Linked DNA regions of Solidesulfovibrio fructosivorans JJ]. The protein of the gene in region 2 interacts with the protein of the main gene of each other region in a pairwise test. Links are inferred from orthologs where the notes say so. Each region holds a gene or a part of one and is shown on either strand. Other genes may lie near its edges.

Region 1 (3,133 bases), on a different replicon or contig from region 2:
GAAGACCGTGCCGAAGAAGACCTTGGCGTCCTCGTGGACGGCCTCGGTGATGGTGGAAGCGGCTTCGTCCACTTCCTCGATGGTCAGGTCCGGACCGCAGGTGATGTTCATGAGCACGCCGCGCGCGCCGTCGATGGTGACGTCTTCGAGCAGCGGGCTCGTGATGGCCTTGAGCGCCGCCTCGCGGGCGCGGGATTCGCCGCGCGCCGTGCCGAAGCCCATCATGGCCAAGCCCATTTCGCTCATGACGGCCTTGACGTCGGCGAAGTCGAGGTTGATCAGGCCGGGGACCATGATGAGGTCGGAAATGCCCTTGACCGCGAAATAGAGGATTTCGTCGGCCTTTTTGAGCATCTCGATGAAGGTGGCTTTTTTCGAAGCCAGCGACAGCAGGCGGTCGTTGGGGATGGTGATGATGGAGTCCACCACGTCCCGAAGCGCCTGCACGCCTTTCTCGGCCGAGAGCAGACGTTTCTTGCCTTCGAAATAAAACGGTTTGGTCACGACGGCGACGGTGAGCGCGCCGGCCTCCTTGGCCACCTGGGCCACGACCGGGGCCGCGCCGGTGCCGGTGCCGCCGCCCATGCCGGCGGTGACGAAGACCATGTCGCAATCGCCGATGGCCTCGCGGATGGCGTCGATGCTTTCCAGCGCCGCGTCACGGCCGACGTCGGGGTTGGCGCCGGCGCCAAGGCCCTTGGTCAGCTTTTCGCCCAGCTGGATGCGGTACTCCGCCTGGGACTTCTGCAGCGCCTGGATGTCGGTGTTGGCCGTGATGAAGGTCACGCCGGACATGGCCGAGCAGATCATGTTCTCGACGGCGTTTCCACCGCCGCCGCCGCATCCGACGACCTTGATACGGGCGTTCGAGCCTTGTTCGAGTTCCAAGTATTCCATATCGATCTCCCCTAGCGAACTCCCTGGTTATCCCCCAGAATTTCTTGCGTGGACGCGCCTACTTTACGTCCACGAACCATTTCCGCATCCTCCCCAGAATGCGGTTGAACACATTTTCGTCACGAATGCGGAAGCGCTGTTCCACGCCTTCCTTTTCCGCGCCGTACATGAGGAGCCCCACCGCCGTGGCGTACATGGGGCTGTTGACCACGTCCTTCAGGCCCCCGACCTTGTCGGGATAGCCGATACGCGTGGGCAGGTTGAAGATCTGTTCCCCAAGCTCCTGGATGCCTTCGATCAGCGCCGTGCCGCCGGTCAGGACCACGCCCGCGCCGACCTGGCTCTTCATGCCCGAGCGGATGAGCTCCTGGTCCACCAGGGCCAGCATCTCCTCCACGCGGGGCTCGCAGATTTCGGCCAATACCTGTCGCGAAAGCCGGCGGGGCTCCCTCCCCCCGACGCTCATGACTTCGATGACCTCGTCCTTGGGCACCATCTCGGCCAGGGCGCAGCCGTACTTGATCTTGATCTTCTCGGCCGAGGCCATGGGCGTGCGCAGGCCGAAGGCGATGTCGTTGGTCAGGTTGGTGCCGCCAAGGGCCAGCACGGCGGTGTGCTTGATGGAATCGCTGGCGAAGATGGCCAGGTCCGTGGTGCCGCCGCCAAGGTCGACCAGGGCGACGCCGATTTCGCGCTCCTCGTTGGTGAGGACCGCCTTGGACGAGGCCAGGGACTCGAGCACGATGTCCGAAACGTCGAGGCCGGCCCGGTGGCACGAGCGGATGATGTTCTGGGCGCTGGTGACGGCCCCGGTGACGATGTGCACCCGCACTTCCAGGCGCACGCCGGCCATGCCGAGCGGATCGGCGATGCCGCGCTGGTCGTCGACGATAAATTCCTGCGGCAGGATGTGGATGACCTCCCGGTCCAGCGGGATGGCCACGGCCTTGGCCGCGTCTATGACCCGTTCAATATCCCGGGGACCGACTTCACCGCCCTTGACGGCGATGACCCCGTGACTGTTGAACCCCTTGATGCGACTGCCGGCGATGCCGGCGTAAACCGAGCGGATTTCGCAACCCGCCATGAGTTCGGCCTCTTCCAGGGCCTTTTTGATGGACTGTACGGTCTGCTCGATATTGACCACCACGCCCTTGCGCAGCCCTGTGGACGGGCTCGTGCCGATACCCACCACATCCACGCCTTCGGGCGAGAGTTCGCCGACGACCACACAAATCTTGGTGGTGCCGATATCGAGCCCGACAATAAGTTCCGACCTGGCCATAAACCGCTCCCTGAACGTTTCCTTTCCTGACGTCGGCATGCCCAGAGGCTTTCTACGTCAAAAGCTCTTCAATTTCATGTCCAAAATCGCCTCTGACGCAATTTGGATTCCAACGCCGGAGTTGCCCGCCCCGCGCGCTCCTCATGCCGCATCCTCAAAACCGATTCGGCATGATTCCTTAAGAAATACAGCAGCATCTCCTAAGGGAGGCTCCCCTAGCCTTGCGGCGCATCCCCCGAATTGCCGCGTTTTTCCACCCAGACCTTGTCTCCCTCGGCCGTGATCTGTCCGACAGAGCCCAGCTCCCCCCGCCGGCGCAAGTCGGTCCAAACCAGATTCATCCGGGAAAGATTGCGGTCCCATTGCTTGGAACCCAGGCACAGAAGAATCCCCGGGTCCAACAAACGAATTTCCAGTCCCCTGCCCCAGCTCAGGCGCAACCAGGCGATCTGCCCGAAGTCGAACGGCACCTGATGCTCGGCCACGGCGTGGCGCAGGTCGGCCAGAAGCGGCAGATGCTTCTCCATACCGGCTTCGACCTCGATCTGGGGCAACGAAACGAATTGCCCCGGCTCAACCTTGTCGATGATGCGTCCACCTTCGTCGGCGTAATAGAGCGTTCCTTGATACTGCACAAGATAGGAAGGGCTTTTTTCCTTCACATCCACCAGAATCGTGCCGGGTAGCACCCGTTTCACACTCACGGCGTCGATCCAGGGCTCCCGGACCAGATCGGTCCGCATCCTGTCCATGGACAGCGACAGCACATTGACACCGGGGGTGAGCCCGGCCACATCGCGGATATGCTCCTCGGACAGGCGCGAACAACCAGTGACGGAGACGTGCTGCAGGGCGAAGTAGTTGACCGTGGTCAGCCAGCGGTAGCCGGCAAGCAGGCCGACGCTCACGGCCAAAACCAGCACCGCCATGACGGCCATGGAGACAAGCCGG
Region 2 (3,189 bases):
CCAGGCCAGCCCGAGCCAGATGGGCACCGTCCACTTCTCTTCCTGCATGGCCAGGATAAGGCCAGGGGCCAGAAAGTCCACCCCGGGGATGGCGTTTTCGAGCCAGACCCCGCTGACGGTGAAAAGCGCCCAGAAAACGATGCGGCCCAGGTTCATTGGCCTGTCGCGTGCCGGGGCGGCTTCCGGCGTTTTTTGCGCTCGCCCCTGTCGGCGGGGGCGGTCTCGTGCTTTTGTCCGTCGGCGGGGGCGGCCTTGACCGCCTGGGGCGCGGAAGCGGGGGCGACGCCTTCCTGGCGCGCGGCCGCGGCTGGCGTCTTGGGCACGTCGGCCGGCTTTTGCCCGTCGCCGGGACGCGTGGCCGGGGCGATGGCCGCCGGGGACTTGGGATAGCGGGCCGCCTTGTCCGCGGCGACGGAGCCGGGCTGGCCCGCGGCGGACGTCCGGAACAGCAGGGCCACTTCCTCAAGGCGCAACGGATCGAACAGCGGCGCGGCGTGGATAAGCTGGAAAAGCGAAGCCCCGTAGCGCCCCACGGACGTCACCCTGGCCACGGGCATGCCCTTGGGGAAAATCTCCTCCAGGCCCGAAGTGACCAGGACCTCCCCTTCCTCGATGGGCGCGCCCTGGGGCACGTACTCGAGGATCAGCTCGTGGCCGGGGCCCTCGCCCTTGAGGATGCCCTGGGTGCGGTTGGCTTGGGAAAGCACGGGGATGCGGCTGTTGGGGTCGGTGATGAGCAGCACCGTGGCCGCGCTCGGAGAATAGCGCAGCACGCGTCCCACCACCCCGTCCGGAGAGACGACGGGGGTATTGGTGGTCACGCCCGAGGCGCTGCCCTTGTCGATGAGAAACGTTTCCAGGGCGGCGTTGGGCCCCAGGCGATGGGAAATGACGCGCGCCCCCTGGCGCGTCCAATCGCCGGGCGGAGTCATGGACAACAGCCGGTGCAGGCGCTCCACTTCCGAGGCGTTCTCGCGAAGCCTGGACAGCTCGTCTTTCGCGGCCGCAAGCTCCTGACGCAGCTCTTCGTTTTGCTGCCGGATGCCCACGAAATACAGGTAGCGGGTCCAAAACGACGCCACCTGCCCATGAACCCATTTTCCCGGAGCCAGGACCCACCTGGCGAATTCCAATCCGGTATGGCTCGCCAGCGTGTCGACGTAGCCTGTCCGGATGTTCCAGGTAAAAAGGCCCAGATAGAGAAAAAGGACGATGAGCAGGCCAATCGCGATCCGCTGGGGGGACGGTTTAATCTATCGTGACCTCCTTCAGCACGTTCAGGTTGTCGAGGGCCCTGCCGGACCCGAGGACAACCGTCGAAAGGGGGTCCTCGACGACGGTGATGGGAAGGGAAGTCTCCTCGCGCAGGAGCTGGTCGAGGCCGCGCAAGAGCGCCCCGCCGCCGGTCAGGACGATGCCCCGGTCCACGATGTCGGCGGCCAGTTCCGGAGGCGTCTGTTCCAGGGCGATGCGCACGGCCTGCACGATGCTCTCCACCTGTTCGGAGATGGACTTCTGCACTTCCTCGGAAGTGATGGTGATGTTCTGGGGAATGCCCGTGACCAGGTCGCGGCCCTTGACCTCCATCTCGCCGGAGCTGGTGGAGTGGTGGGCGGAGCCGACCTGGATCTTGATCTGTTCGGCCGTGGATTCGCCGATGAGCATGTTATATTTGCGCTTGACGTACTGCATGATGGCTTCGTCCATCTTGTCGCCGCCCACGCGCACGGATTTCGAATACACCACGCCGGAAAGGGAAATCACGGCGACTTCGGTGGTGCCGCCGCCGATGTCGACCACCATGTTGGAGGTCGGCTCGGTGATGGGCAGGTTGGCGCCGATGGCGGCGGCCATGGGCTCCTCGATGAGGTAGACCTCGCGGGCGCCGGCGCTTTGGGCCGATTCCTTGACGGCGCGCTTTTCCACCTGGGTGATGCCCGTCGGCACGCAGATGATGATGCGCGGCCGCACGAGCCGTCTGGAATTGTGCACCTTGGAGATGAAGTGGCGCAACATGGCCTCGGTCACCTCGAAGTCGGCGATGACGCCGTCCTTCATGGGCCGGATGGCCACGATGTTGCCCGGGGTGCGGCCGAGCATGCGTTTGGCCTCGAGGCCGACGGAAAGCACCTTGTTGCCGCCGCGAGGATCCTTTTTCACCGCCACAACCGACGGCTCGGACAAAACGATGCCTTTGCCCTTGACGAACACCAACGTGTTGGCCGTTCCCAAGTCGATGGCCAGATCGTTGGAGAACAGGCCCAATATGCGATCCAAAATCCTGGACATAGCGCCTCGCTTGCCGCAAACTCGGCTCTCGTGATCTCGTAAACGCGTTGTGTTTGCCGATTCGCACCGCGTTGTCAACGGTTGATTTCCCGTCCCGGCGACCGGCCATGACCCAGCGTTACAATACCCTTTCCCAGGCCTTTCGGCGGATTTTCGGCCGCCGGGCAAAAAAAATACCGCTCGATGCGGGCAGCGCCTGCCCCAATCGAGACGGCGCGCTTTCCCGCGCGGGGTGCCTTTTTTGCAACGCCACCGGGTCGGGAACGGGACTGTACCATAAAGGCTTCGGGCTCCGGGCGCAATGGGACAAGCTCACTGCGCCGGCCCGGGGACGCGGCGAGGCGCTTATCGCCTATCTCCAGTCCTTTTCCAACACCTACGGCCCGGCCTCGCGGCTGGAGGGGCTTCTTGGGGAGCTTATCGCCCTGCCCGGCGTCTGCGGGCTTTGCCTGGGCACGCGGCCGGACTGCCTGGACGCGGAAAAAACCGCCCTGCTCGCCGCCGTGCCCCTTCCCTACGTCTGCCTGGACCTGGGGCTGCAATCCGTTCGCGACGCGACGCTTACGCGCATCAACCGGGGCCACGACGCGGCCGCCTTCGCCCTGGCGGCAAGGGGGACGGCCGAAGCCGGACTTCGCGTCACGGCCCATCTCATGGCCGGCCTGCCCGGGGAATCGAACGCGGATTTTTGGGCCGCCGTTTCCTTTATTAATGATCTTCCCGTCACCGGGGTGAAATTCCACAACACGCTGGTCGTCGCCGGCTCGTCCCTGGCGGAACTTTTCGCCGCCGGGGGCTACGTCCCGCCTGGACGCGAGACATACGTCGCGGCGGTCGCCGAGGCCATCGCCCGGCTGCGGCCGGACATCGTGGTCGAACGCTTAAACGCCGACCCCGCGC

What was found.
Region 1: the proteins of DESFRDRAFT_RS01650 (region 2) and ftsA interact in binary tests that used the Escherichia coli proteins (3 or more experiments, as listed by UniProt). The link is inferred for Solidesulfovibrio fructosivorans JJ] from one-to-one orthologs.

Annotation. Positions count from the first base shown.
Region 1 is NZ_AECZ01000005.1:131,499-134,631, reverse strand. Bases 70-2,886 are described here. They hold ftsA (cell division protein FtsA), read right to left. Parts: upstream 2,183-2,886; coding sequence 956-2,182; downstream 70-955. Other genes in these bases: DESFRDRAFT_RS05150 (cell division protein FtsQ/DivIB), read right to left, coding at 2,398-2,886; ftsZ (cell division protein FtsZ), read right to left, coding at 70-897. Also shown: more of ftsZ, read right to left, coding at 1-69; more of DESFRDRAFT_RS05150, read right to left, coding at 2,887-3,133. UniProt on the Escherichia coli protein: Essential cell division protein that assists in the assembly of the Z ring. May serve as the principal membrane anchor for the Z ring.
Region 2 is NZ_AECZ01000002.1:28,307-31,495, reverse strand. What follows is about bases 270-3,142. They hold DESFRDRAFT_RS01650 (rod shape-determining protein), read right to left. Parts: upstream 2,290-3,142; coding sequence 1,249-2,289; downstream 270-1,248. Other genes in these bases: DESFRDRAFT_RS01645 (TIGR01212 family radical SAM protein), read left to right, coding at 2,397-3,142; mreC (rod shape-determining protein MreC), read right to left, coding at 270-1,082. In the rest of the region: DESFRDRAFT_RS01660 (hypothetical protein), read right to left, coding at 1-156; more of mreC, read right to left, coding at 153-269; more of DESFRDRAFT_RS01645, read left to right, coding at 3,143-3,189. UniProt on the Escherichia coli protein: Forms membrane-associated dynamic filaments that are essential for cell shape determination. Acts by regulating cell wall synthesis and cell elongation, and thus cell shape.